Regions from separate parts of the Micromonospora sp. NPDC023966 genome, predicted to be linked through region 1. Evidence: predicted binding sites of a transcription regulator. Region 1 holds the regulator's gene; the other holds the start of a gene.

What was found. Region 1 encodes HrcA, which represses chaperone genes, less so after heat shock. Its sites were predicted from a motif close to GGTTNGCACNCTCNNNNNGAGNGTGCNAACC; they were not measured.
Region 2: groL (chaperonin GroEL) is a predicted target of HrcA. The motif match lies at 2,411-2,441, and genes of this name have one in related genera.

Annotation. Positions count from the first base shown of each region.
Region 1 is NZ_JBEZZJ010000018.1:34,066-48,105, reverse strand. Features, by position in the region: gene lepA (translation elongation factor 4) at 1-1,832, shown strand, start outside; gene AB0F68_RS22405 (GlsB/YeaQ/YmgE family stress response membrane protein) at 2,063-2,350, shown strand; gene AB0F68_RS22400 (GlsB/YeaQ/YmgE family stress response membrane protein) at 2,625-2,909, shown strand; gene AB0F68_RS22395 (sugar ABC transporter substrate-binding protein) at 3,133-4,425, shown strand; gene AB0F68_RS22390 (sugar ABC transporter permease) at 4,422-5,408, shown strand; gene AB0F68_RS22385 (carbohydrate ABC transporter permease) at 5,405-6,235, shown strand; gene AB0F68_RS22380 (MOSC domain-containing protein) at 6,293-6,937, shown strand; gene AB0F68_RS22375 (hypothetical protein) at 6,967-7,827, opposite strand; gene AB0F68_RS22370 (enoyl-CoA hydratase-related protein) at 7,947-8,732, opposite strand; gene hemW (radical SAM family heme chaperone HemW) at 8,752-9,975, shown strand; gene AB0F68_RS22360 (DUF4870 domain-containing protein) at 10,020-10,601, opposite strand; gene hrcA (heat-inducible transcriptional repressor HrcA) at 10,833-11,855, shown strand; gene dnaJ (molecular chaperone DnaJ) at 11,930-13,075, shown strand; gene AB0F68_RS22345 (16S rRNA (uracil(1498)-N(3))-methyltransferase) at 13,077-13,811, shown strand; gene AB0F68_RS22340 (SDR family oxidoreductase) at 13,974-14,040, opposite strand, start outside.
Region 2 is NZ_JBEZZJ010000004.1:251,374-265,413, reverse strand. Features, by position in the region: gene AB0F68_RS09550 (GNAT family N-acetyltransferase) at 1-196, shown strand, start outside; gene AB0F68_RS09545 (hypothetical protein) at 281-523, shown strand; gene groL (chaperonin GroEL) at 591-2,213, opposite strand; gene AB0F68_RS09535 (hypothetical protein) at 2,489-3,805, opposite strand; gene AB0F68_RS09530 (cold-shock protein) at 3,922-4,125, opposite strand; gene AB0F68_RS09525 (GNAT family N-acetyltransferase) at 4,346-4,864, shown strand; gene paaN (phenylacetic acid degradation protein PaaN) at 5,057-6,730, opposite strand; gene AB0F68_RS09515 (GNAT family N-acetyltransferase) at 6,783-7,802, opposite strand; gene thrC (threonine synthase) at 8,098-9,387, opposite strand; SAM riboswitch class I at 9,400-9,532, opposite strand; gene AB0F68_RS09505 (DMT family transporter) at 9,620-10,585, opposite strand; gene AB0F68_RS09500 (metalloregulator ArsR/SmtB family transcription factor) at 10,676-10,981, shown strand; gene AB0F68_RS09495 (hypothetical protein) at 11,032-11,391, shown strand; gene AB0F68_RS09490 (DoxX family protein) at 11,460-11,909, opposite strand; gene AB0F68_RS09485 (ABC transporter permease subunit) at 12,054-12,932, opposite strand; gene AB0F68_RS09480 (alpha/beta fold hydrolase) at 12,932-14,040, opposite strand, start outside.

The DNA of each region.
Region 1 (14,040 bases):
ACCCGGCGCGCATCAGGAACTTCTGCATCATCGCCCACATCGACCACGGGAAGTCGACCCTGGCCGACCGGATGCTGCAGCTCACCGGCGTGGTCGACCCCCGGCAGATGCGCGCCCAGTACCTCGACCGGATGGACATCGAGCGCGAGCGCGGCATCACGATCAAGAGCCAGGCCGTCCGGATGCCGTGGACCATCCGCGAGGGTGACCGGGCCGGCGAGACCGCCGTGCTCAACATGATCGACACCCCGGGGCACGTGGACTTCACCTACGAGGTCTCCCGCTCCCTGGCGGCCTGTGAGGGCGCCATCCTGCTGGTCGACGCCGCCCAGGGCATCGAGGCGCAGACCCTGGCCAACCTCTACCTGGCCCTCGAGAACGACCTGCACATCATCCCGGTGCTCAACAAGATCGACCTGCCGGCCGCCCAGCCCGAGAAGTACGCCGAGGAGCTGGCCCACCTGATCGGCGGCGACCCGGCGGACTGCATCCGGGTCTCCGGCAAGACCGGCGAGGGCGTGTCGCACCTGCTCGACGAGATCGTCCGGCAGTTCGTGCCGCCGGTCGGCCAGGCCGACGCCCCGGCCCGCGCCATGATCTTCGACTCGGTCTACGACGTCTACCGGGGCGTGGTCACCTACGTCCGGGTGATCGACGGGCTGATCAGCGCCCGGGACCGGATCAAGATGATGTCCACCGGCGCCGTCCACGAGCTGCTGGAGATCGGCGTCATCTCCCCGGAGATGGTGAAGGCCGACGCGCTCGGCGTCGGCGAGGTGGGCTACCTGATCACCGGCGTGAAGGACGTCCGCCAGTCCCGGGTGGGTGACACCGTCACCATCAACGCGCGACCGGCGACCGAGGCGCTCGGCGGCTACAAGGACCCGAAGCCGATGGTCTACTCCGGCCTCTACCCGATCGACGGGTCCGACTACCCCAACCTCCGTGAGGCGCTGGACAAGCTCAAGCTCAACGACGCCGCCCTGGTCTACGAGCCGGAGACCTCGGGTGCGCTGGGCTTCGGCTTCCGCTGCGGCTTCCTCGGCCTGCTGCACCTGGAGATCATCCGGGAGCGGCTGGAGCGGGAGTTCAACCTCGACCTCATCTCCACCGCGCCGAACGTGGTCTACCGGGCCATGCAGGAGGACGGGCTGGAGATCGTGGTCACCAATCCGAGCGAGTACCCGACCGGCAAGATCGCCGAGGTGTACGAGCCGACGGTGCGGGCCACCGTGCTCACCCCGAACGACTACGTCGGCGCGGTGATGGAGCTGTGCCAGGGCCGCCGGGGCAGCCTGCTCGGCATGGACTACCTCTCCGCCGACCGGGTGGAGCTGCGCTACACCCTCCCGCTGGCCGAGATCATCTTCGACTTCTTCGACCAGCTCAAGAGCCGGACCAAGGGCTACGCCTCGCTGGACTACGAGCCCTCCGGCGAGCAGGCGTCCGACCTGGTCAAGGTCGACATCCTGCTGCACGGCGAGCCGGTGGACGCGTTCAGCGCGATCGTGCACAAGGACAAGGCGTACAACTACGGCACGACGATCGCGGCGAAGCTGCGCACGCTGATCCCGCGCCAGCAGTTCGAGGTGCCGATCCAGGCCGCCATCGGCAGCCGGGTGATCGCCCGGGAGACCATCCGCGCCATCCGCAAGGACGTGCTCGCCAAGTGCTACGGCGGTGACATCAGCCGTAAGCGCAAGCTGCTGGAGAAGCAGAAGGAGGGCAAGAAGCGGATGAAGATGGTGGGCCGGGTCGAGGTCCCCCAGGAGGCCTTCATCGCCGCGCTCTCCTCCGACTCCGGCGACGGCAAGCCCGCCGGCAAGAAGTAGCCCACCGCGCCCACGGCCGGCACCCGCGCACCGCGGGGGCCGGCCGTTCTGGCGTACCCCGGAGATTTTTTCCTCCCGGGCGGCACCGCCCCCAACCTGCGACTCCGGAACCGACGCGCGGGGTCCCGGCGGGCGGTGCGGGGAGTGAGTCGGTTTGGGTTTCGAGCGGGTCGGGAACTTACCGGTCACGACAGGAACCACACAGACCGTGTGAAACTTCTTAGAAGGAGCTGACCGTGACCGTCTGGGGCATCATCACCGCGCTCGTCGTTGGTCTGATCGTCGGCGCTCTGGGCCGCCTGATCGTTCCGGGCCGACAGAACATGCCGATGTGGCTGCACATGCTGATCGGCGTCGGCGCCGCGCTGCTGGGCACCGTCCTGGCCCGCGCGCTGGGCATCGCGACCGAGACCTCCGGCATCGACTGGATGGAGCTGCTCGTGCAGGTCGTGCTGGCCGCCATCGCCGTGGCCCTGGTGGCCGGCGTCGGTCGTCGGCGCAGCGTCTCGCGCTACTGACGCACTTCCCCCAAGCGCCTCAGCGGGCGCCCGACCGGCCGGTCGGGCGCCCGCTGGCGTACGCGCCGGCGAATGGGCATTGAACGCGGTCAGCCGGCAATGGCCGGTCGCCCGCCTTTCCCCGAGCCCGAATCTGACCCTGAAGTCCCAGGTCAGAGTCGTGCGGGGCAATTCGTCACCGGAGTCGGTTTGGATTTTCGGCGGGTCGGGAACTTACCGGCCACGACCGGAACACACGACAACGTGTGACTCATTCTGAAGAAGGAGGGCGACCGTGGAGCTCACCGTTTGGGGCATCATCACCGCGCTCATCGTTGGTCTGATCGTCGGCGCTCTGGGCCGCCTGATCGTCCCGGGCCGACAGAACATGCCGATGTGGCTGCACATGCTGATCGGCGTCGGCGCCGCGCTGCTGGGCACGATCGTCGCCCGGGCCTCGGGCTTCGCCGACACTGCCGGCATCGACTGGCGGGAGCTGCTGCTGCAGGTCCTGTTCGCCGCCATCGGCGTGGCCCTGGTGGCCGGCCTGGGTCGCCGCCGTGGCGTCTCGCGCTACTGACCCCCATCCCCTGAAGCGCTCCAGCGGGCGCCCGACCGACAGGTCGGGCGCCCGCTCTCGTCTCGCCCTGAGCTGCCCGGACAGCACCCCTGCCGCCCGGGCGTGCGGCTGCGATACCGTCGCCACGGCCACCCGCCGCGAGTACCCCCTGTTGTAAAGGAAATTTTCCTACTAAGGTGCGGCGGAGAAGGTTAGTGCCAAACGGCCCCGAGGGAGATATGGCGTGAACAGGTGGAAGCGGCTGGCCCCGGTCACCGCCATCGTGGCCTCGGCCGCGATGGTGCTCTCCGGGTGCGGTGGCTCCGGCGACGACGACAAGGCCGCAGACAACAGCAAGCTGACGGTCTGGATGATGGGTGAGGGCGGCGACGCCCAGACCAAGTTCCTCGACGGCGTCGAGGCGGAGTTCAAGAAGAAGCACCCCGAGACCGACGTCGTGGTGCAGTACATCCCCTGGCTCGAAGCGCCGAAGAAGTTCCAGGCCGCGCTCGCCGGCGGCGAGGGGCCGGACGTCACCGAGCTGGGCAACACCGAGACCCAGGGCTGGGCGGCGCAGGAGGCCCTCGCCGACGTCACGGAGAAGTTCAACGGCTGGTCCGAGGGGAAGGACATCCTCCCCGACCTGGTGAAGAACGCTCAGCTCGACGGCAAGCAGTACGGCGTCCCGTGGTACGCCGGCGTGCGGGCCATCTACTACCGGACCGACTGGTTCGCCGAGGCGGGCGTGAAGCCGCCGACGACCTGGGACGAGCTGGTCACCACCGCCAAGGCGGTCCAGGCCAAGAAGCCGGGCACCTACGGCATCGCCCTGCCCGGCAACTCCGAGCTGCCGTTCTACTCCTTCCTCTGGGCCGCCGGCGGAGAGATCGCCACCAAGGACGGCGACAGCTGGAAGTCCGGCTACAACACGCCGGAGGCGCAGCGGGCGGTCAAGTTCTGGACCGACCTGGTGACCGTGCACAAGGTGGCCCCGCCGGCCGCCGCCGCCTGGAACGAGGTCGACGCCCGTACCCAGTTCGCCACCGGCAAGGCCGCCATGGCGTTCGCCGGTAGCTGGCAGGGCGGCGCGATGAAGAAGGACAACCCGGACATCGAGAAGGTGTGGGGCACGTTCCCCATCCCCGGTCCGGACGGCAAGGCCGCCCCGGCCTTCGCCGGTGGTTCCGACATCGCCCTCTGGAAGGACAGCAAGCGGCAGGACCTGGCCTGGGACTACATGACCGTGCTGCTCAGCAAGCAGAAGGACCAGGAGTTCGCCAGCAGCCTCGGCTTCTTCCCGGTGTACAAGGACCTGGTCGGCGGCGGCAACTACGCCAACGACAAGGTGATGGCGGCGTTCGCCACCGCCATGCAGAACACCAAGCTGACCCCGCTCACCCCGAAGTGGGTCGAGGTCAGCCGGACCAAGACGGTGACCCAGGCCATGAACAGCTCGGTCATCAAGGGCCAGAAGACGGTCGAGAAGGCCACCGCCGACGCGGCCACCGAGATGGAAAGCATCCTCAACGCCAAGTGACCACGCTGACCGAGGCCACCGGCGAAGCCGCCGCGCGGGAGATCCCCGCGCGGCGGCGCCGCCGCGTGGACCGCCTCCCGTACCTGTTGCTCCTGCCCTGCCTGGCCATCATCGGAGTGCTGCTGCTCTGGCCGCTCGGCCAGGTCGTGATGATGTCCTTCTACAAGCTGGACAGCGTCCGGCAGCTACGGGGCGACCGCGAGTGGCCGTGGGTGGGCCTGGCCAACTACGCGCAGATCCTCGGTGACCCGTTCTTCCGTACGGTGCTGCGCAACACCGTGCTCTTCGCCGTGGCCAACGTGGTGCTCACCATGATCCTCGGCACCCTGGTCGGGCTGCTGCTCAACCGGCTCGGGAAGAAGATGGCCACCTTCGTGGCGAGCTGCGTGATGCTGGCCTGGGCCACCCCCGCGCTGACCGGCACCATCGTCTGGAAGTGGATCTTCGACGACACCAGCGGCCTGGTCACCTGGCTGTTCAACAAGCTCCCGGACGGGCTCTCCACGGCGCTGTTCGGGCGCAGTGACTGGAGCGGCTACGGGTGGTTCAACGACCCGCTGCTCTTCTTCGGCATCCTGACCCTGGTGGTGGTCTGGCACTCGTTCCCGTTCATCGCGGTCAGCGTGCTGGCCGGCCTCAAGAGTGTGCCGAGCGAGCTCCAGGAGGCCGCCAGGGTGGACGGGGCCGGGCCGTGGAAGGTCTTCTGGTCGGTCACCTTCCCGATGCTGCGGCCGGTCTTCGGCATCCTCGTGGTGCTCTCCACGATCTGGGACTTCAAGGTCTTCACCCAGCAGTTCGTGCTGGCCGGCGGCACCCAGGACCGGTCGACGTTCATGCTGTCGATCTACTCCTACGCGGAGGCGTTCTCACCGCCGCCCAAGTACGGCCTGGGCTCCGCGATCGCCGTCATCCTCACCCTGATCCTGCTGGTGGTGACCGGCGTGTACGTCCGTATGGTGCTCCGGCAGGAGGACGAGTCGTGAAGAAGATCGCCCTCAACGGCGCCGGCCTGCTGGTCGCGCTCTTCGCGGCCTTCCCGGTCTACTGGATGGTCGCCACCTCGCTGAAGCCCAACCGGGAGATCTTCTCGGCCACGCCACGCCCGGTGCCGGCGGAGCCCACCCTGGAGCACTACCGGGAGATCCTCACGGGCAACCTGATTCCGGGCGTGACCTTCACGGACTTCTTCCTCAACAGCGCGCTGGTGGCGGTGGCCACCGTGGTGCTGAGCGGACTGGTCGCGCTGCTCGCGGCGACCGCGGTGGCCCGGTTCCGCTTCAAGCTGCGCACCACCTTCCTGATCCTGCTGCTGGTGGTGCAGATGATCCCGCTGGAGGCGCTGGTCATCCCGCTGTTCCTGATGATCCAGCGGCTCGGGCTCTACAACACCCTGCCCAGCCTGATCCTGACCTACCTCGGCTTCTCCCTGCCGTTCGCGGTCTGGATGCTGCGCGGCTTCGTGGCCGCGGTGCCCAAGGAGCTGGAGGAGGCGGCGGCGATCGACGGGGCCAGCCGGGCCCAGACCTTCCGGAAGGTCCTCTTCCCGCTGGTCGCCCCCGGCCTGGTGGCCACCAGCATCTTCTCCTTCATCACCGCCTGGAACGAGCTGATCTTCGCGTTGACGTTCGTCAACGACCAGCACAGGTACACGCTGCCGGTGGCCATGACGTTCTTCTTCGGGCGGGACGACACCGCGTGGGGCTCGGTGATGGCCGCCTCGACGCTGTTCACCCTGCCGGTGATCGTCTTCTTCCTGCTGGTCCAGCGCCGGATGGTCTCCGGCCTGGTCTCGGGCGCGGTCAAGGGCTGAGCCGCGGCGGACGAACCCGTTTCCGGGCGTCCGGCGGCGCCCCCTAGGCTGACCGCCATGACGGGCAGGCTGGCGGCGGTGAACCTCGGCGTGGTGACCGAGGCGGAGTGGGCGGGCGACGAGAGCGGTCGCAGCGGCATCGACAAGCGGCCCGTCGACGGTCGGGTGGCGATCCGGTTCGCCGGCGTCACCGGCGACTTCATCGGCGAGCGGGCCCACCACGGCGGCCCGGAGCAGGCGGTCTACGCGTACGCCGAGGAGGACGCCGGCTGGTGGGCCGGCGAGCTGGGCCGGGAGCTGCGGCCGGGCGCCTTCGGCGAGAACCTCACCACCTGGGCGGTCGACGTCACCGGGGCGGTGATCGGCGAGCGCTGGGCGGTCGGCTCCGCCGTGCTGCAGGTGACCAAGCCGCGCACTCCGTGCGCCACCTTCGCCGGCTTCTGGGGCATGCGTGACCTGATCAAGCGGTTCACCGTCCGGGGTGTGCCCGGGGCGTACCTCCGGGTGCTGCGCGAGGGTGAGGTGGGCGCCGGCGACCCGGTCGAGGTGGTCGATCGCCCGGCGCACGGGGTGACCATCGGCGAGGTGTTCCGGGCGACCACCCTGGAGCCGGAGTTGCTGCCCCGCCTGCTTGACGTGCCGGAGCTGCCCGACTCCGTGCGGGAGAAGGTCCGCCGCCGGCTCGGCGCCGTCGCCGGCTGACGGTCGCGCCCGGACCGGGACCGGCCGGCTCAGGTCGCGGCGAAGACCTCGGCCAGCACCTGCGTCGCCGGGTCGCCCTTCACCCTGGCCCAGGTGCCCTGCTCGGCCGTCCACTCCAGGCCGCCGAAGCGGACCCGTTTCACCCCGTGGTCGTCGGCGTGCGAGACCAGCCAGTGGGCGTACCGCCAGCCGTTGCGGCTGTTGGCGGCCGGCACGGTCAGCCCGGTCAGGTCGGTGGCCGAGGCCAGCTCCGGCAGGCCCCAGTCCAGGGCCAGGCTCTGCATCAGGGCGGTGGCGGCGGCCGGGCCGCGCATCGTCGGCGTCGGACCGACCGTGCAGGCCACCGCTCCGGTCGCCTGCCCGAGCAGGGCGCGGGTGAGCACCTGCGACTCGTCCGCCCACTTCTCGTACGCCTCGGGGTAGGCCGACCGCTGCACCCGCTGGGCGGCCTCGGTGACCCGCAGCTTCTCCCAGCCCTTGACCTTCTTCAGCGCGGCGTAGAACTTCTTCGCCGCGTAGCGCGGGTCGCGGATCTCGTCCGGGGTGCCCCAGCCCTGGCTCGGGCGCTGCTGGAACAGGCCGAGCGAGTCCCGGTCGCCGTGCGCGATGTTGCGCAGGTGCGACTCCTGGTACGCCGTCGCCAGCGCCACCACCACGGCCCGCTCGGGCATCTGCCGCTGCACGCCGATCGCCGCGATGGTGGCCGCGTTGGCCATCTGGTCGGCGCTGAGCACGACCTCGCCGTCGGCCTTGACGGTGCAGGTCCGGCTGGCCATCGGCAGCTGCAGCTGGTGCCCGAACTGCTTCGCGACGAACCACACGCCGAGCAGAGCCAGGACCGCCACCACCACACCCGATGCCACGATCGCCGCTCGCGTTCGCACCCGCACCTCCTGTCCCGACAGCCCGCCCAGCGTACGTCGCTCACTGCGGTATCCGGGTCGGCCGACCGGTCGTCTCCCGCTGCGTGACCGACCCGGCACGCCCCGCGTCCGGGGCGTTCCCCACGTCAGTCTCCGGCGGGCACCCAGGCCGCGGGCCGCTTCTCGCGGAACGCGAGGACGCCTTCCCGGCCCTCCTCGGACAGGAAGTAGCCGGTCGAGAGGGCGGCCAACTCGGCGATCTCGGCCCGCAGGTCGGTGGCGGCCGGGCGGCGCAGCAGGTCCTTGGTCCCGGCCAGGGCCTTCGGGGCGCCCTTCACCAGCGAGGCGCGGTAGCGGTCCACCGCGGCGTCCAGCGCGTCGGCCGGCACGGCGGCGGTGACCAGGCCGATCTCGGCGGCCCGCCGGCCGTCGAAGGTATCGCCGGTCAGGTACAGCTCGGCGGCGGCCCGGGGGTGCAGCCGGGGCAGCACGGTCGCCGAGATCACCGCGGGGATCACCCCGAGCCGGACCTCGGTGAAGGCGAACGTGGCCTCCTCGGCGCAGACCGCAAGGTCCGCGGCAGCGATCAGGCCCAGCCCGCCGGCCCGCGCCGGCCCGGCCACCCTCGCCAGCACCGGCTTCGGGCACTCCCGGACCGCGACCAGCACGTCGCCCAGCATCCCGGCCGGCACCGTCCCGCTGGCGTACGCGGCGGCGGTCTCCTTCAGGTCCGCCCCGGAGCAGAACACCGGGCCGGTGTGGTCCAGCACGATCGCCCGGACCGCGTCGTCGGCGACCGCCGCGGCCAGCCCGGCCAGCAGCTGGGTCATCAGCGGGGTGGAGAGCGCGTTGCGGTTGTGCGGGCTGTCCAGGGTGAGGGTGGTCACCCCACGGGCCGTGGCGACCCGCACGAGAGCGTCCGGAGAGGTCATGCCGGGCACACTAGTGGCCATGCCCGGCGTCCTTCCAGAAGGCGAACCCGTCCCGCGCGACGGGGCGCTGCCCGCTGCCGCCCGCCGCGCCGTCGGCGCGCGTGGCTTCGGGGTGTACGTGCACGTCCCGTTCTGCGCCAGCCGGTGCGGCTACTGCGACTTCAACACCTACACGGCGGCCGAGCTGGGCGGCGGGGCCGGCCGGGAGACGTACGCCGACACCGTGCTGGCCGAGCTGGCCCTCGCCGGCCGGGTGCTGGGCGACACCCCGCCGCCCCGGGTGGACACCGTCTTCGTCGGCGGCGGCACGCCCACCCTGCTCCCCGCCGACGACCTGGCCCGGATCCTCGACGGCATCGACCGCACCTGGGGGCTGGCCGCCGACGCCGAGGTGACCACCGAGGCCAATCCCGAGACGGTCACCCCGGAATCGCTCAAGACGCTGCGGGCCGCCGGCTACACCCGGATCTCGCTGGGCATGCAGTCCGCGGCCCCGGGGGTGCTGGCGATCCTCGACCGGCAGCACAGCGCCGGTCGGGCCACCGCCGCCGCGCTGGAGGCACGGGACGCCGGGTTCGACCACGTGAACCTGGACCTGATCTATGGCACGCCGGGGGAGAGCGCCGAGGACTTCGCCGCCTCGCTGGACCAGGTGGTCGCGGCGGGGGTGGACCACGTCAGCGCGTACGCCCTGATCGTGGAGGACGGCACCCGGCTGGCCGCGCGGATGCGCCGCGGCGAGCTGCCGTACCCCAGCGACGACGTGGCGGCGGACCGCTACCTGGCCGCGGAGGCGGCCCTCACCGCGGCCGGCTTCTCCTGGTACGAGGTCTCCAACTGGGCCCGCTCGGCGGCGGCCCGGTGCCGGCACAACCTGCTCTACTGGACCGGCGCCGACTGGTGGGGCCTCGGCCCGGGGGCGCACAGCCACGTCGGCGGGGTGCGCTGGTGGAACGTCAAGCACCCGACGGCGTACGCGCAGCGGCTGGCCGCCGGGGAGTCACCCGGCCTGGCCCGGGAGCTGCTCACCGCCGACGAGGCGCACATGGAGGACGTGATGCTGCGGCTGCGGCTCTCCGCCGGGCTGCCCCTGTCCGGGCTGGACGAGGCGGGCCGGGCGGGCGCCGAGCGGGCGCGGGCCGACGGCCTGCTGGACGCCGGCGCGTACGCGGCCGGGCGGGCCGTGCTCACCCTGCGCGGCCGGCTGCTCGCCGACGCGGTCGTCCGCGACCTGTTGCCCTGACCGGGCCCGGCCGGCTCCCGGAGGGGGAGCCGGCCGGGACGGGGTCACTTGATCAGGCTGGCCGACATCGGGTAGCGGTAGAGCTGCCCCTCGTTGGCCTTCACCCCGGCCAGGATGCCGAAGATGATGCCGATGATCATCGCGCCGAATCCGATCACGAAGCCGATCAGGATGCAGGCGAGGATCCAGCCGACCAGCGCGATGATCGACCAGATGAGCTGGAAGTTGAGCGCGGCGATCGCGTGCGCGCGGACGGTCGGCGACTGGTTGCCGCGGGCGAGCAGGGCGATCAGCGGGGCCACCCAGCCCAGCACGCCGCCGCCGACGAACATCCCGGCCGCCCCGCCGAAGTGCGCGACCAGGGCCCAGGTCTTGTCGTCGTTGTTGGCGTAGCCGGCGGGCGCCCCGTACGCGCCGCCGCCCGGGTAGCCGGCGCCCGGCGGGGGGTAGCCGCCCGGCGGATAGCCACCGGGCGGGGGATAGCCGCCCGGCGCCGGTGCCCCGGACAGTGGTGCGGTGGGAGGCTCGTCCGCCGACGACGAGCCGTACGGTGCCGACGGCGGGGTCGCCTCCGGCGGCGGGGCGCCGGAGTCCCCCGCTCCTGGAGGGCGAGGAGGTTCAGTCATGGACGTCACGGTAGGTCCCGCAGGCAAGGGCAGACCAGAGCGGGATCGCCCGGGATGTCCGGCTGTTCGACCCTGGCGGGTCGGATGTGCGGCGAGCCGCACCGGAGGTGCGTCGCTGATCATCGCGTCGGCGGGCACGCCGACGTAGACTGGCACTCGCTACAGTCGAGTGCCAGATGCCCGGCGGACGCCGCCCGCCGGTGCGGACGACGTGCGTCAGGAGGTGGGGAGATGGGTCTCGACGACCGTAAGCTCGCCGTGCTGCGCGCGATCGTCGAGGACTACGTCGCCACGCAGGAGCCGGTCGGCAGCAAGGCCCTGGTCGAGCGCCACCAGCTGGGCGTCTCCCCGGCGACCGTCCGCAACGACATGGCGGTGCTGGAGGAGGAGGGCTACATCCGGCAGCCGCACACCAGCGCCGGCCGGGTGCCCACCGACCGCGGCTATCGGCTCTTCGTCGACCGGCTCTCCCGGGTCAAGCCGCTCAGCCCGGCCGAGCGCCGGGCCATCGAGCGTTTCCTGGTCGGCGCGGTCGACCTGGACGACGTGGTGCACCGCACCGTCCGGCTGCTGGCCCAGCTCACCCGGCAGGTCGCCGTGGTGCAGTACCCCAGCCTGGCCCGCTCCAAGGTACGCCACCTGGAGCTGGTGCCGATCTCCACCACCCGGCTGATGGTCGTCATGATCGCCGACACCGGCCGGGTCGAGCAGCGGCTGGTCGAGCTGCCCGGGCCGGTCGCCGTCGAGGACGTGACCGACCTGCGCCGGCTGGTCAACGAGAAGCTGGTCGGCAGTCGGCTCTCCGACACCCCGCCGCTGGTGCAGGCCCTGGTCGACGAGTCCACCCCGCAGCTGCGCCCGGCCATGGCCACGCTCTCCAGCGTGCTGCTGGAGACGCTGGTCGAGCGGCACGAGGAGCGCATCGCGCTGGCCGGCACGGCCAACCTCACCCGCGGCGGCCTGCTCGACTTCCAGGGTTCGCTGCGCCCGATCCTCGAGGCGCTCGAGGAGGAAGTCGTGCTGCTCAAGCTGATCGGGGAGGCCGAGCCGAGCACCACCCGAGTGCTCATCGGCGACGAGAACGAGATCGACAACCTGCGCGCGGCCTCGATCGTCAGCACCGGCTACGGCCCGGGCAGCACGATCGTGGGTGGTCTCGGCGTGCTCGGCCCGACCCGGATGGACTACCCCGGCACCATCGCCACGGTGAGGGCCGTGGCACGCTACGTGGGCGAACTGCTGGCCCAGAACTGACCAGTCAGGGCCGTCGGCCGGCTCCGGCCGACGACCGGCGCAAACGCGAGACGAACATGAGGACACCGAACGCAGTGGCCAGGGACTACTACGGCATTCTCGGCGTGAGCCGGGACGCCTCCGACGACGAGATCAAGCGCGCCTACCGCAAGCTGGCGCGGCAGTTCCACCCGGACGTGAATCCGGACCCGGAGGCACAGGAGAAGTTCAAGGACATCAACGCCGCGTACGAGGTCCTCTCGGACGATCGGAAACGGCAGATCGTCGACCTGGGCGGCGACCCGCTCGCCCCGGGCGGCGGGGGCGCGGGAGGCCCGGGTGGTCCGGGCGGCACCGGCCCGTTCGTCGGCTTCCAGGACATCATGGACGCGTTCTTCGGCGGCGCCGCGGGCGGCAGCCGGGGCCCGCGGCCGCGTACCCGGCCGGGCGCCGACGCGATCCTGCGGCTGGAGCTGGACCTGAACGAGACGGCGTTCGGCGTCGAGGCGCCGATCACCGTCGACACCGCCGTGCTCTGCACCACCTGCTCCGGCGCCGGCACCGCGGCCGGCACCCACCTGGCCACCTGCGAGGCGTGCGGCGGCCGGGGCGAGGTGCAGTCGGTGCAGCGGACCTTCCTCGGCCAGGTGGTCTCCGCCCGGCCGTGCACGGTCTGCCAGGGCTACGGCACCACCATCCCGCACCCCTGCCCGACCTGCGCGGGCGACGGCCGGGTGCGCACCCGCCGCTCGCTCACCGTCAAGATCCCGGCGGGCGTCGAGGACGGCATGCGGATCCGGCTGGCCCAGCAGGGCGAGGTGGGTCCGGGCGGCGGCACCGCCGGCGACCTCTACGTGGAGATCCACGAGCGGCCGCACGACGTCTACTCGCGCAAGGGCGACGACCTGCACTGCCGGGTCACCGTGCCGATGACCGCCGCCGCGCTCGGCACCCGGCTGACCATCAAGACCCTCGACAGCGAGGAGACGGTCGACGTCAAGTCGGGCACCCAGCCGGGCAGCACGCTGCGGCTGCGCGCCCGGGGCGTGCCGCACCTGCGCGGCACCGGCCGGGGCGACCTCTACGTCCACCTCGACGTGCGGACCCCGACCAAGCTCGACGCCGACCAGGAGCGGATGCTGCGCGACTTCGCCAAGACCCGCGGCGAGGAGGTCGCCGAGCTGAGCAAGCAGGGCGGCTTCTTCTCCCGGATGCGCGACGCCTTCAACGGGCACGCCTGAGGTGTCCGCGCCGCTGTTCCTGGTCGAGGCGCTGCCGGCCGGTGACACGCTGACGCTGGACGGCCCGGAGGGGCACCACGCGGCCACTGTGCAGCGGCTGCGCGTCGGCGAGGAACTGCTGCTCGCCGACGGGCGGGGCGGCACGGCCGCCGCGGTGGTCAGCGCCGTCGGCAGGGGCACGCTCGACCTCCGGGTCACCTCCCGGGGGTACGTGGACGCGTCCGTCCCCCGGCTGGTCGTGGTGCAGGGCATCGCCAAGGGCGACCGGGGCGAGCTGGCCGTGCAGGCGATGACCGAGGTCGGGGTGGACGAGATCGTCCCCTGGGCGGCGTCCCGCTCGGTGAGCCAGTGGCGCGGGGAGCGGGGCGTACGGGCCCGGGAGAAGTGGGCGGCCACCGCCCGGGAGGCCGCCAAGCAGGCCCGCCGCCCGTGGCTGCCGGTGGTGGCCGGCTCGCCCGACGAGTCCACCACCACGGTGACCCGGCGGATCGCCGGCGCGGCCGCCGCGTTCGTCCTGCACGAGGAGGCCGAGGAGCGGTTGACCACCGCCGCCCTGCCCGACGCCGGCGAGATCGTTCTGGTGGTCGGCCCGGAGGGCGGCATCGCACCCACCGAGCTGGCCGCCTTCACCGAGGCCGGCGCCCGTACCGTGCGGCTCGGCCCCGCGGTGCTGCGCACGTCGACGGCCGGGGTGGCCGCGCTCAGCGTGTTGTCCGCCCGCCTGCGTCGCTGGTAGACCGGCCGGTCCTCCGCCGCCGCGCGGGTCGCGGCACCCCGGGCACCTCCCGCATCCGCCTCTGCTCTGCAGCCACGGACGCAGCACCGACCGGGCGGTCGGTGCTGCGTGGACGGCTGCAAGCGGGCGCGACGGGTGCCGGTGGCACCCGTCGAGCGGCCGTCAGGTGCGCAGGTAGGAGGCGCCGTTGAGGTCGATGATGGTGCCGGAGGCCCATTCGGCCTCGGGG
Region 2 (14,040 bases), on a different contig from region 1:
CACCGCCCCGGCCGCCGAGGGATCGGGCATCGGTGGGGTGCTGCTCCGCCGCTGCCTGCGCGACCAGGCGGCGGCCGGAATCGAGTCGGCGCAGATCGGCTGGGCGGGCCCGGTGCCGTTCTACTCGGGGGCGGCCGGCGCGCGGATCGAGCGGGTGTTCTTCCTGTACCGGAAGGCACTGAACGGACAGAAGTAATTAAAGTTACATAGACGGTAATAACGTCATTCGGCCTCCTCGGCATCGACCGCCCCCTACGGTCGGGAATTAGAGGAGGCGGGCATGACCACGGACGACGAACGGACCGACGACCAGCCGGTGAGCTGGCGCCCGGTCGGCGAGCTTCCCGGCCAGCTGCCGTTCGACCGGCTCGACTTCGGCGACGCCGAGCAGCTCGCGGAGATGACCGGGGCCGACGGAGCGTCCACCGACGAACCGCTGCAACTGGTGGACGAGCCGATCCGGAGCACACCGCCGTACGACCGGGCGCACAAGCGACGCAACCAGCGTCGACTGCCGACCTGAGACAGACGGAAAGGGGGCGGACCGCTGACGCGGCCCGCCCCCTTTCGGCGTACTGGTGGAGCTGGACTCAGAAGTCCATCTCCCCGCCACCCGGGCCAGCCGGGGCGGCCGGGGTCTTCTCCGGCTTGTCCGCCACGACGGCCTCGGTGGTGAGGAACAGCGCGGCGATCGAGGCGGCGTTCTGCAGCGCGGAACGCGTCACCTTGGCCGGGTCGATGATGCCCGCGGCCAGCAGGTCCACGTACTCGCCGGTCGCGGCGTTGAGGCCGTGACCCGGGTCGAGGTTGCGGACCCGCTCGACGACGACGCCACCCTCGAGGCCGGCGTTGACGGCGATCTGCCGCAGCGGGGCGTCCAGCGCGATCTTGACGATCTGCGCGCCGGTCGCCTCGTCGCCGGCCAGGTCCAGCTTGTCGAAGGCGGTCTTGCCGGCCTGCACCAGCGCGACGCCACCACCCGGGACGATGCCCTCCTCGACGGCGGCCTTCGCGTTGCGGACGGCGTCCTCGATGCGGTGCTTGCGCTCCTTCAGCTCGACCTCGGTGGCCGCGCCGACCTTGATCACCGCAACACCGCCGGCCAGCTTGGCCAGGCGCTCCTGCAGCTTCTCGCGGTCGTAGTCGGAGTCGCTCTTCTCGATCTCGGCCCGGATCTGGTTGACCCGGCCCTGGATCTGGTCGGCGTCGCCGGCACCGTCGACGATGGTGGTCTCGTCCTTGGTCACCACGACCTTGCGGGCGCGGCCCAGCATGTCGAGGCTGACGGCGTCCAGCTTGAGGCCGACCTCCTCGCTGATGACCTGACCACCGGTGAGGATGGCGATGTCGGCCAGCATGGCCTTGCGGCGGTCACCGAAGCCCGGCGCCTTGACGGCGACCGACTTGAAGGTGCCGCGGACCTTGTTGACCACCAGGGTGGCCAGGGCCTCGCCCTCGATGTCCTCGGAGATGATCAGCAGCGGCTTGCCCGACTGCATGACCTTCTCCAGGATCGGGAGCAGGTCCTTCACCGACGAGATCTTGCTGTTGACGATCAGGAGGTACGGGTCGTCGAAGACGGCCTCCATACGCTCCGGGTCGGTCATGAAGTAGGCGGAGATGTAGCCCTTGTCGAAGCGCATGCCCTCGGTGAGCTCGAGCTCGAGGCCGAAGGTGTTGCTCTCCTCGACGGTGATGACGCCTTCCTTGCCGACCTTGTCCATCGCCTCGGCGATGATCTCACCGACGCTGGGGTCAGCGGCGGAGATGGAGGCGGTGGAGGCGATCTGCTCCTTGGTCTCCACGTCCTTGGCGAGCTTCAGCAGCTCCTCCGAGACGTTGGCCACGGCGGCCTCGATGCCCCGCTTCAGGGCCATCGGGTTGGCGCCGGCGGCCACGTTGCGCAGACCCTCACGAACCAGGGCCTGAGCCAGGACGGTCGCCGTCGTCGTGCCGTCACCGGCCACGTCGTCGGTCTTCTTCGCGACCTCCTTGACCAGCTCGGCGCCGATCTTCTCGTAGGGGTCCTCGAGCTCGATCTCCTTGGCGATGCTCACACCATCGTTGGTGATGGTGGGGGCACCCCACTTCTTCTCGAGCACGACGTTGCGGCCCTTGGGGCCGAGCGTCACCTTCACGGCGTCGGCGAGCTGGTTCATGCCCCGCTCGAGGCCGCGGCGCGCCTCTTCGTCGAACGCGATCATCTTGGCCATACGGCGTTGTCCTCCTGGACACTCACGGGCCACCCGAGGGTTCCCCGGATGGGCCGTCTGGTGTACGCACCTTGGGGACGTCGCCACCTGGCGACGACGACGTCTCCTCGGTCGGGCCGGACAGCCCGCGACGACCGGCCCCGTGCCGCCCCGGCGCCATTTCGGCGCCGGCACGACCGTGGCCCTACCGCCCCGACCATTGGCACTCACCGTACGCGAGTGCCAATGACCTGTTTAGCACTCTCCCTTGCCGAGTGCAAGCACGACGTCCCCGCTCAGCCGAGTTCCGCGGTCAGTCGGGCGGCGTTCACCGGGCCTTCGTGGGCCCGCTGTTCGGCGTACGCGGCGACCAGCCCGACGAGCTGCGCCAGGTAGGCCGGGGTGGCCAGCACGGCGCCCACCACGGCGACAGCCACAGCGCCGGCGGCGGTGCCCGGAGCGGCCAGCGGGTCCATCCCGAAGACGAGCTGGTTGACCACCCCCAGCACGCCGTCCAGCACCGCCGCGGCGATCAGCGCGCACCCGACCAGCGCCACCCGGCCCAGCACCATGCCGAACCGCTGGTGGAACATCCGCCAGGCGCGGCCGACCGGCTCCTGCCGCTCGAACAGGTAGATCGGGCCGAACAGGGCGAACGCGCAGGCCGCGTAGAGGCCGGGCAGCAGGCAGAAGCAGGCGCCGACCGTGATCAACAGCGAGACCACGAGGGTCCAGCCCCAGAGGCCGAGGGCGCGGCGCAGCCCGTAGCGGAGGGCCGCACCGACGCCGACCGGCTCGCCGGCCGCCTGCCGGGCGACCACCCAGGTGCCGGCGGCCCAGCCGGTGCTCTGCAGCGGGCCGAAGATCAGGGCGGCGAGGAGCACCACGCCGTAGAAGGCGAAAATGTGCTCGAAGTAGCCGTCCGGCAGCACCGGGGCGCCGTCCGGGCCGGTGACCGGCTGGTCGGTCGGAGCGAAGGCGAGCGAGAGGACCGCGATCACCGCAGCCGGGACCGTCTGGGTGAGCAGCATGATCGGAAGGAGCTGTCGCCAGCCGCGCCGCAGCGCGCCCCCGCACCGGCTGAACCAGGCGCCGACGCCCGCGTGGGGCGGGGTCACCAGCGGGTCCTGCGGGTCGAGGCCCGGGTGCCAGCCGTACGGCTGCCCCGGCAGCGGGTAGCCCGGGTGGGCCGCGCCGGGCAGCGGAGCGCCACCGGCCGGCCAGGACCAGCCCTGCGGCGGCCCGGCCGGCGCCGCCGGATCCCAGGGCTGCGGCCCGCCGGAGCCGGGCTGGCCAGGGGCGGCGAACCCACCGGTGCCGGGCGGCGGGCCGGGCTGGGCGAACCCGCCGGGGTTGGCCGGCCAGCCGGGCTGGGTGGGCGCGGCCGGGTTGGCCGGCCAGGCGGGCTGGGCCGGCGCGACCGGGTTGGGTTGCGCCGGCACGGCGGGGTAGGCGGATGGCGCGGACGAGCCGGGTTGCTCCGGCACGGCTGGCCGAACCGCCGCGCCGGGTTGTGCCGGCACGGTCGGGTCGGCCTGGGCGGGGGGCCGGCCCGGGTCGGTCGGGGTGGACGGCCCGGGCGCGGTGGAACCCGACGGGGGCAGGTCGGACATGAGCCCTCCTCAGCAGCGACGGCTGGAACGGCTCATGATCTTCCACGGCGCGGGCCGGCACCGCAGCCCCCTCGTCGGGGTGGAGCGGCCGCCGATCGGGCGGCGGCCACGAAAGATCAGGCGATGACGCGGACCCGCTCGGCCTGTGGGCCCTTCTGGCCCTGGGCGATCTCGAACTCGACCCGCTGGCCGTCGTCCAACGCCTTGTAGCCGTCCATCTCGATCGCGGAGAAGTGGACGAAGACGTCCTGCCCGCCGTCGACGGCGATGAAGCCGTAGCCCTTTTCGGAGTTGAACCACTTGACGGTGCCCTGTGCCACGGTGCACTTCCTCACTCTGCGCGGCGTTCCACAACCCCGGAGACCGGCGGACCGGCACCGGTGAGCCACCCATTCAGCGATCGGCGCCGCTGAATTGAGTGACCGAAATCGCACGCTACACGAGGCGTGACGACCGCGCACGACCACAAATCGGGCATATTCCGGTCACTCTCCGAGCCCGGCCGGGCGCGGGTACGGGCCCTTCCGGTATGCATGCCACATGACCAGCGCGCCCACCACGACCACCACCGTCCGCCGGGTCCGCCCGGCGGACGCCGCCCGGATGCGGGCGCTCCGCCTGGAGATGCTGGCCGACTCCCCGCTGGCGTTCCTGGAGACCGTGGCCGAGGCCGCCGCCCGGCCGCACGCCGACTACGCGGCCCGGATCGCCGCCGTCTCGCAGGGCGATCACAACGCTCAGTTCGTCGCCGACCCGGGCGGCCGTCTGGTCGGCCACGCCGGCGGCACGGTCGCCCCGGACGAGCCGGGGCTGACCGTGATCTACGCGGTCTACATCACGCCGCTCTGGCGGGGCAGGGGGCTGCTCGGCGCACTGGTGGACGAGGTGGCCGCCTGGTCCCGGGCGTGCGGCCGGCCGGAGCTCATGCTGGAGGTGGTGGTCGGCAACGACCGGGCCTGCCGGGCGTACGAGAAGCTGGGCTTCGCGGACACCGGCGTGCGCGTACCGCACCCCAGGATCCCCGCCCTCACCGAACTCCAGATGCGCCGCCCAGCCTGACCCCACTCCGCTGACCGGGAACCCGACCCCGGGCAGCACGCCCAAGATCACCCCATCCAAGGCCGAGAGCCGAGAGCCGAGAGCCGAGACCACAACGACCAGGTCGGGTTTCCGGGGCAGGCCGCCTCGCGGAGGGATCAAGCCTGACCGAACGGAGCGAGGTGGTCTGCCCCGGAAACCCCCACAGCACGATCAGACGTGCCGGCGGCTCTGCACGATCCGGAACCGGTTCGCCACGTACGCCCCGTCCGTCAGCGCCGAGTTCGCCGCCGGGTTCGCCCCCGAGCCGTGGAAGTCGGAGAACGCCGCCGACTGGTTGACGAACACCCCGCCGGTCAGGTTGCAGGACAGGTGCACCCCGGCGTCGATCGCCGCCGCCTCGGCCGCGTCCAGCACCGCCTCGTCGGTGGAGTAGACGCCGGCGGTCAGGGCACCCTTCTCCCCGACCGTCGAGCGGAGGATCTCCAGGCTGTGCGCGGTCGAGTCGGTCGCGATGGCGAACGAGATCGGGCCGAACCACTCGCGGGAGTAGGTCGCGGTGTCGGTCGCGTCCAGCTTGACCACGGTGGGCGTCCGCACCGCCGCGTCCGGGAAGGACGGGTGCGCCACGGTCCGCGACTCCAGCACCGGCTCGCCGACCTTGGTGACCTCCTCCAGCCGCTCCAGCACGCCGTCGTTGACGATCGCGCCGGTCAGCTCGACGCCCCGGGCCGGGTCGGCGGTGAGCTTGGCGACCGCTCCGGCGATGCCGGCGGCGACCTCGTCGAAGCTCTTGTGCCCCTGGTCGGTCTCGATGCCGTCGCGGGGGATGAGCAGGTTCTGCGAGGTGGTGCACATCTGGCCGCTGTAGAGGGTCAGCGTGAAGCCCAGGTTGCGGCACATCCCGGCGAAGTCGTCGGTGGAGTCGATCACCACCGTGTTCAGGCCGGCCTTCTCGGTGTAGACGGCGGCCTGCCGGGCGTTCGCCTCCAGCCAGTCGCCGTACTCGGTGGAGCCGGTGAAGTCGACGATCCGGACGGCCGGGTGCAGGGCCAGGGTCGAGGCGAGCTTCTCGCCGTCGGCCTCGGGGGCGAGCTGCACCAGGTTGGGGTCGAAGCCGGCCTCGGCGAGCACCTGGCGGGCGTACTTCACCGTGATGGCGAGCGGCAGCACGGCGCGCGGGTGCGGCTTGACGACCACCGGATTGCCGGTGGCCAGCGAGGCGAAGAGCCCGGGGTACGAGTTCCAGGTCGGGAAGGTGTTGCAGCCGATCACCAGCGCCACGCCGCGCGGCACCACGTGGAACGTCTTGCTCATCCGCAGCGGGTCGCCCTTGCCGGCGGCCTTCTCCCAGCCGGCCGTGCCCGGGTGCCGGGTCATCTCGGCGTACGCGTAGGCGACCGCCTCCAGCGCCCGGTCCAGCGCGTGCGCGCCGCCGGCCTGGAAGGCCATCACGAAGGCCTGGCCGCTGGTGAACTGCACCGCGTTGGCCAGCTCGAACACGTTCTTGTGCAGCCGGTCGAGGATCTCCAGGCAGACCCCGACCCGGGCCTGCGGGCCGGCGTCACGCCAGGCCGGCAGGGCGGCGGTCGCGGCGGCCACGAGCTGGTCGGCGGTGGCGTGCGGGTAGCGCACGTCGAGCGCCACGCCGAACGGGCTGGTCTCGGTGGCGACCGTGCCGCCGTCGCCGGCCTGGTCGAGCGGGAACTCGCCGCCCAGGTACGCCTCGAAGGCGGCCTTGCCGTCGGCGGCGGCGGTCTCGCCGTAGACCCGGGGGCTGGGCGACTCGGGATAGGCGGACCAGTACCCGCGCTGCGTGATCGCGGTCAGCGCCCGGTTGAGGGTCTCGGCGTGCCTGTCGTACAGGGGGTGCGGGGTCTCCGTCATGCCCGCCATCATGCAACAGGTAGCCACCAGATCAGTAGGGGCGTGTCACAAGTCAGATCGTCAGCTGCCAGTCGGTGGAGCCGGCCGCCGGCCGGTAGCCGAGCTGCTCGTTGATCGCGATCATGTGGGTGTTCGCCGCCGCGTTGTAGGTGTCGATCACGCGCAGCTCCGGCTCGTGCGCCAGGGCGTGCTCCAGATTCTCGATCTTGGTGAGCAGCCCGAGCCGGTGGCCGCGGTGTGCCGGGTCGACGATGGTGATCTGCTGCCAGGCGTGCCAGGTGGTGTTGGCGGCCAGGCTGACCATGCTCCACGCGACCAGCCGGCCGGACGCCTCGTGCACCGCCCCGACGCTGTACCGGCGGACCCCGCGCGCGTCGAGCGCCCGCTCCGTGCCGCGGATCCGCTCGGCGTCGACCTTCTCCTGCTCCCATTCGAGGTCCCCGAGGGGCGCGTCCACCAGCAGCCGCCCCTCCAGGTAGGCGATGTCGGCGACGTACTCCTCCGGCGTGTTGTTCGACCAGCGGACCGTGCGGTAGCCGGCGGCGGCCGTGCGGGCCCCGGCGAGCAGGCCGGCCAGCCGCGGCCGGTCGAGCGCGGTGACGTCCAGCCGGCGGCGCACGTCGGTGAGCGCCGGCTTCGCACCGACGGCGGCGGCGAAGGCGGCACCGGGCAGCTCACGGCCCTCCTCCCCCGGCAACGGGCTGACCGTCGAACCGACCAGCCGCTTGCCCCCGTGCTCCCGCAGCACCCGCAGGCCCTGCTCGTGCAGGGCGCGCCCCACCCCGCGTCGCCGGTACGCGGGGTCCACCACCAGTTCGACGCTGGCGTTCTCGGTGTTGTCGAGCGTGTGCAGGTAGAGGCGGAGCCAACCGACGGGCACCCCGTCGAGGCGCGCCACGCACCAGCGGGTGTCGACGCCCGGCATCGGGTGCCGCAGCGGCGCCTCGAACCGCCGCCGGCACAGCGGTGGGAGGTCCGGCTCGTCCACGACCTGGGCCGCGACCGCGGTCCGATAGACGGCGTCGAGGGTCGCCTGGTCGGCGGGGTCGAGGGGGGAGACGGAGATGCCCATGCCCGTGAGCCTGGCCCAGCCGACAGCGAAGGGGCCAGCGGTTTTCCGCCGGCCCCTTCGGACGTTGGTCGGGAGGGACGTCCGCACAACGCCTTCGGCGTTGGGTCGCAAGAACTTGAAAAGTCTCCGGCGGATGCCCTCCCGCACGGAGCATCTTGCGCCGTCCAATTCCTGCCGTCAAGTCCTTGTCGGCGCGTTTTCCACACTCACAGCGAAAAGCCAGTTACCCAACGGATCACCCCAATCCCCCGCCCGGGCGATCCGCCCTCCCCCGCACGGATGAGCCGAGGCGGGGTCAGGAGAGGAGGCCGGCGTCGCGGGCGGCGCGGAGGCTGGGCCGGATGCGGTGGGTGGGCCCGACCTCGGGGGCGACCGCGTCGAGGGTCTTGAGACCCTCGCCGGTGTTGAAGACGACGGTCTCCGCCGCCGGGTCGAGCCGGCCGGACTCGACCAGCTTGCGCAGCACGGCCACGGTGACGCCGCCGGCCGTCTCGGCGAAGACGCCGGTGGTCCGGGCGAGCAGCCGGATGCCGGCGCGGATCTCGTCGTCGTCGGCGTACTCCATCCAGCCACCGGTGCGGCGGACCGCCTCCAGCGCGTAGAGGCCGGCGGCCGGGTCGCCGATGTTCAGCGACTTGGCGATGCCGGTCGGCTTGACCGGCACGATGGTGTCGGTGTCGGCGTGCAGCGCGGTGGCGATCGGGTTGCAGCCGGCCGACTGCGCGCCGAACACCTTCCAGCCGCCGGCCGGCGCCTCGACCAGCCCGATCTCGACCAGCTCGGCGAACGCCTTGTCGATCTTGGTGAGCAGCTCACCGCTGGCCATCGGGATGACCACCTGGGCCGGGATCCGCCAGCCGAGCTGCTCGGCGACCTCGTAGCCGAGGGTCTTCGAGCCCTCCGCGTAGTAGGGCCGCACGTTCACGTTGACGAACGCGGTGTCCTCGAACTCGTCGGTCTCCACCAGCTCGCCGCAGAGCCGGTTCACGTCGTCGTACGAGCCGTCGATGGCGACCAGGTCGCCGCCGTAGACGGCGGTGGTCACCACCTTGCCCTGCTCCAGGTCGCTGGGGATGAAGACCACCGAGGGCACCCCGGCCCGGGCCGCGTGGGCGGCCACCGAGTTGGCCAGGTTGCCGGTCGAGGCGCAGGCGTAGCGGGAGAAGCCGAGCGCCCGGGCCGCGGTCAGCGCCACCGAGACCACCCGGTCCTTGAACGAGTGGGTGGGGTTGCCGCTGTCGTCCTTGACCCAGAGCGGGGCGGTGATGCCCAGTTCGGCGGCGAGGTGCGGGGCGGCGACCAGCCGGGTCAGCCCCGGGTCGAGCGTGACCCGGGTGGCCGGGTCCTGGCCGGCGGGGAGGAGGGCGGCGTACCGCCAGAGGTTCTTCGGGCCGGCCTCGATCTGCTCGCGGGTGACGGCGGCCAGGGCGGCGGTGTCGTAGTCGACCTCCAGCGGGCCGAAGCACTCGTAGCAGGCGTGCTGGGCGGCCAGCGGGTAGCGCGCGGAACAGGCGCGACAGACCAGGGCGCGGGCCGGGCTGAGGCTGGTGTCGATGCCGGAGGCGGCGGGAAGCGTCGACGTCATGTCGAGGGTTTCCTCTCATCTTTCCCCGCATCGCCGGGTGCGGCGGGGACGGAATTGGCACCTGCCCGCGGTCGCTCGTCGTCGAGCACGCGGGTGGTTGCCGGGGCGTCATCGGGCCGTATCCCTCAGCCCCTCTGGATGAGGTATTCAGTTGTACCGCCGAGTCTATGCGGGCGCCGGGGCGGTGCCGAGCCGGGTTCCCACGGTGTGAGCCACCGGCCCGGCATCCGGGTCAGCGCGCGACGACCGCGACCGGCTCGATCACCGCGGGGTGGTCGGTCACCGCGACCGCCGCCGGGGCCGCGGGCGCCTTCCGGGTACGGGTCGCCAGGTTCGCCGCCACCAGGGCGGCGATGGTCAGCGCCGCGCCAGCCACTTCCACCGCGCCGGGCCGGTAGCCGCGCAGGATCTGCACCGCGAACGTGGTCACCGGAACGAGGTTCATGAACAGCGCCGCGTCGGCCACGCCGAGCCGGCGGATCCCGGTGTTCCAGGCCAGCACCGCGAGGACCGCGGCGACCACCACGGCGTACGCCAGTTGCGGGACGACCGCGACGAGGTCGGCGGCGGCCGGCGCGTGCTGGAGGCCGGTGAGGTCGGCGACGGCGCTGGCGGCGAGCATGGCGAGCAGGCCGGCGACGGAGGTCAGCGTGGTGTAGCGCAGCGGCGACCACTCGGGGAAGCGGCTCGCGCCATGGGTGTAGACGGCCCAGCCGAGCACCGCGCCGATCATGAGCAGCCCTCCGACGCCGAACTGGTCCAGCCCGTCGAGCCGGCCGCGGGTGATCACCAGCCCGACGCCGAGCAGGGCGACCAGGGAGAGGCCGAGCAGCGCCGGCCGGGGGCGTACCCCGTCCCGCACCCAGCGGACGAGCTGCGTGACCAGCGGGGTGCTGGACGCGAAGAGGGCGATCTGCTGCGGGGTGGCGTGGCCGAGGGCGAGGTTGGTCAGCACGTTGAAGCCGGCGAACCCGAGCACCCCGAGCAGCACCACCTCGGTCGCGCGCCGCCGCGCCCGCAGGGCGCCCCACCCCTCACGAGCCAGCAGCAGGACGAGCAGCACGGCGGTGGCGAGCAGGTAGCGGGCGGTGGTCAGGTTGAGCGCGTCCACCCGGGTGAGCGCGCTGGCCAGCACGGGGAACATGACGCCCCAGCTCACCACGGCGAAGAGTGGGAAGGCGGCGTGACGGGAACGCATCGCAGCTCCAATGTTCGAGTACCATCGAACCAACGACGCCGACTCTAGGAGGTTGTTCGACGAATGTCGAACATGGGTTACGCTGGTCACATGGAGCTGCACGAACCCGAACTGCGCGACGTGCCGATCACCGCCGTGCTGGCCGCGCTGGCCGACGACGTCCGGCTGCAGATCGTGCGCGCCCTCGCCCAGGGCGGCGAGTACGCCTGCGGCACCTTCGAGTTCGGCGTCTCCAAGGCGACCCGCAGCCACCACCTCAAGGTGCTGCGAGAGGCCGGCCTGACCCGGACCCGGGTCGCCGGCACCAGCCGCTACGTGCGGCTGCGCCGCGAGGAGCTGGAACGCCTCTACCCCGGGCTGCTCGACGCGGTCCTCGCCGCGCCCGCCCACGCCTGACCCCGGTGTTCGAACAGCGCACGGCGGCCACCGGCGGGAATGATCGCCGGATGCGGACGGCGGCGGCACGGATCGGGCCCCTGGCGGGCGCGGTGCTGCTCGCCGCCTGCGCCCCCACGCCGACGCCCGACCGCGCATCGAGCGAATCGGCCCGGCCGGCGGGGGCCGCCGGCACCGCACCGCCCGCGCCGGCCTGCTCGCCCGAGGGGATCCGCATCACCGAGCTCGGGGTGGACGCCGCCATGGGCCTGCGGGCGATGGGCCTGGAGCTGGACGGGCCGATCGACCTCGGCAACACCGGCCGGCTCGGGGTGGGCGCCTGGAAGCGGGACGACCGCCCGTCCTCGACGCAGCCACCCGCACCGAGCGGCCCACCCTCCTCGTCACCCACCCCCGACAGCCGCCTCTGAGGTCGCCCCCACCTTGGCAGGAAGCGACCCGGGGGGTGGCCTCCCACAAGGTGGCTGGACGGGTGGGGTCAGGCCGGGACCGAGGGGCGCGCGGCGGGGCCGGCCTCGGTGGCCATTCCGCGGCGGCGGGAGAGCAGCGCGTCCAGCGCCCAGTTGCCCGGGCCGAGCACTGCGACGAGCAGGAACGACCAGGAGAAGAGCGCGGCAAGCTCGCCGCCGTTCTGCAGCGGCAGCGGGTGTTCCGGCTGGTGCACCACGAAGTACGCGTACGCCATCGAGCCGGAGGCGAGCAGCGCGGCGGGCCGGGTGAGCAGGCCGACGAGCACCAGTGCGCCGCAGACGAGCTGGATCAGCGCGGCCCACCAGCCTGGCCACTCGGCGAACGGGACCGCCTTGCCGGTCATGGTGTTGCCACCGAGGACGCCGAAGAGCGACGCCGCTCCGTGGCAGAGGAAGAGCACCCCGGTGACCATGCGGAACAGGGCGAGTACGGGGCCGTTCAGCTGTTCCGGAACCATCGTTGACCTCCAGGGACGGATGTGGACGTGGTCCCAGGATGGCCGACGATTTAATCGAAGTTCATAAATTCCTTATTGCCGGGATGAGAACGTGGGAACGCTCCCATGATACGGGCGCCCGTCCATCCGTGGGGGTCGCTCGACTCAGCTCGTGACGTCCTTGCGGGTGAACCGCCAGAAGGCCAGGCCCCAGAACAGCGTGGCGTAGGCGATCGCCGAGATGGCCCCGCGTACCACGTCGTCGGTCTGCACCGGCGTGGAGAGCAGGCCCAGCCAGGCGCTGCTGAAGTGGGTGGGCAGGAACGCGCGCAGCCCGCCCAGCGCGGTGATCTGGTCGAGGATGCTGGACAGGATCCAGAGCAGCACCGCCCCGCCGACCGCGCCGAGTGCGGCGTCCGTGGTCACCGAGAGCAGAAACGCCAACCCGGCCACCACCAGCAGCACGATCGCCAGGTAGCCGAGCACGCCGAGCAGGCGGACCAGCCCGTCGGCCGGGGCCAGCTCGGCGGAGACCTGGCTGCGCAGCGGGGACCAGCCGTACCGCAGGGTGCCGGCGAGCAGCGCGGTCCCGGCGAGCAGCACCAGCGCCAGCGCCGAGTACGCGAGCGCGATCAGCAGCTTCACCGTGAGCAGCCGGGCCCGGGGCACCGGGATCGCCAGCAGGTAACGCAGGCTGCCCCAGCTCGCCTCGCTGGCCACCGTGTCCCCGCAGAACAGGGCCACCACGACGACCAGCAGGAAGGACGACGACACGAAGATCGAGAAGAGGGTGAAGTTCAGCCCGCCCGAGGTGGCCAGGTCGACCATGCTGCTGAACTCGTTCCGGCCGTTCCGGTCGTCGTCGCCGGAGTCGAACTGGAACGCGATCAGGATGATCAGCGGGAGCAGCACCATGAAACCCAGCGCCAGTTGAGTACGCCGCCGCGACGCCTGCCGCCGGAACTCCGCCAGGAACGGCAGGGTGGCCGACGGCCGGTAACCGGTTGCCGCCCCGACCGGTCCCACAGAAGACGACTGAGCCATCACCGGTCCCCGCTTCCCCGAGAGTTCTCGCCGACCAGGGCGAGGAACGCGTCCTCCAGGCGCCGCCGGGGCACCACCCGGTCCACCCCGATGCCGGCCCGGACCAGCTCGGCCACCACCTCGCTGCGGGCGGTGCCGTTGGTGTCCACCACCAGGCCGCCGTCGCCGTCGGGCAGCACCCGTACGCCGGCCAGCCGGTCGAGCACGGTCCGGGCCGCGTCCGGGTCGCTCACCTCGAACAGCACGCTCGGCGACTCGCCGACGATCTCCTCGACCGGGCCGGACGCCACGATCCGCCCCTTGTTCACCACCACGGCGTGGGTGCAGGTCTGCTCCACCTCGGCCAGCAGGTGGCTGGAGACCAGCACCGCCCGGCCGTCGGTGGCGTAGCGCTGGAGCACCCGGCGCATCTCGGCGATCTGCGGCGGGTCCAGCCCGTCCGTCGGCTCGTCGAGCACCAGCAGTTGCGGCAGGCCCAGCATGGCCTGCGCGATGGCCAGCCGCTGGCGCATGCCGTGGCTGTAGTTCTTCGTCCGCCGGTGCACCGAGTCGCCCAGCCCGGCGATCTCCAGCGCCTCGTCGAAGTGCGCGTCCGCCCACGGCCGGCCGGTCGCCCGCCAGTAGGCCCGCAGATTCTCCAGGCCGGACAGGTGCGGCAGGAAGCCCGGCCCCTCGACCAGCGCGCCGATCCGGGAGAGCACCGGCGAGCCGGGCACCAGCCGGTGGCCGAAGACGTAGATCTCGCCGGCGGTGGGCTGGGTCAGCCCCATGAGCACCCGCAGCGTGGTGGTCTTGCCGGCGCCGTTCGGCCCGAGCAGGCCGACCACCTGGCCGGGGTGCACCTCGAAGTCCACGTCGGAGACGGCGACGAAGCCGTCCGCGTACTCCTTGCGCAGGTTGCGGACGGCGAGCGGGACGCCCGCGTACGCCGGGTGGACCGAGCTGTCCTGGCGGCGGTGCCGGCGGCGGGCGACCAGGACGACCACGACGAGCCCGAGCGCGATCGCGGCGAGCAGGCCGGCCAGCACCCAGCGCCAGATCGTGGCGGTGGTGGGGATGGGCGTGGCCTCGACCGTGGGCAGCACCAGCGGGCCGTCGCCGAGCGCCA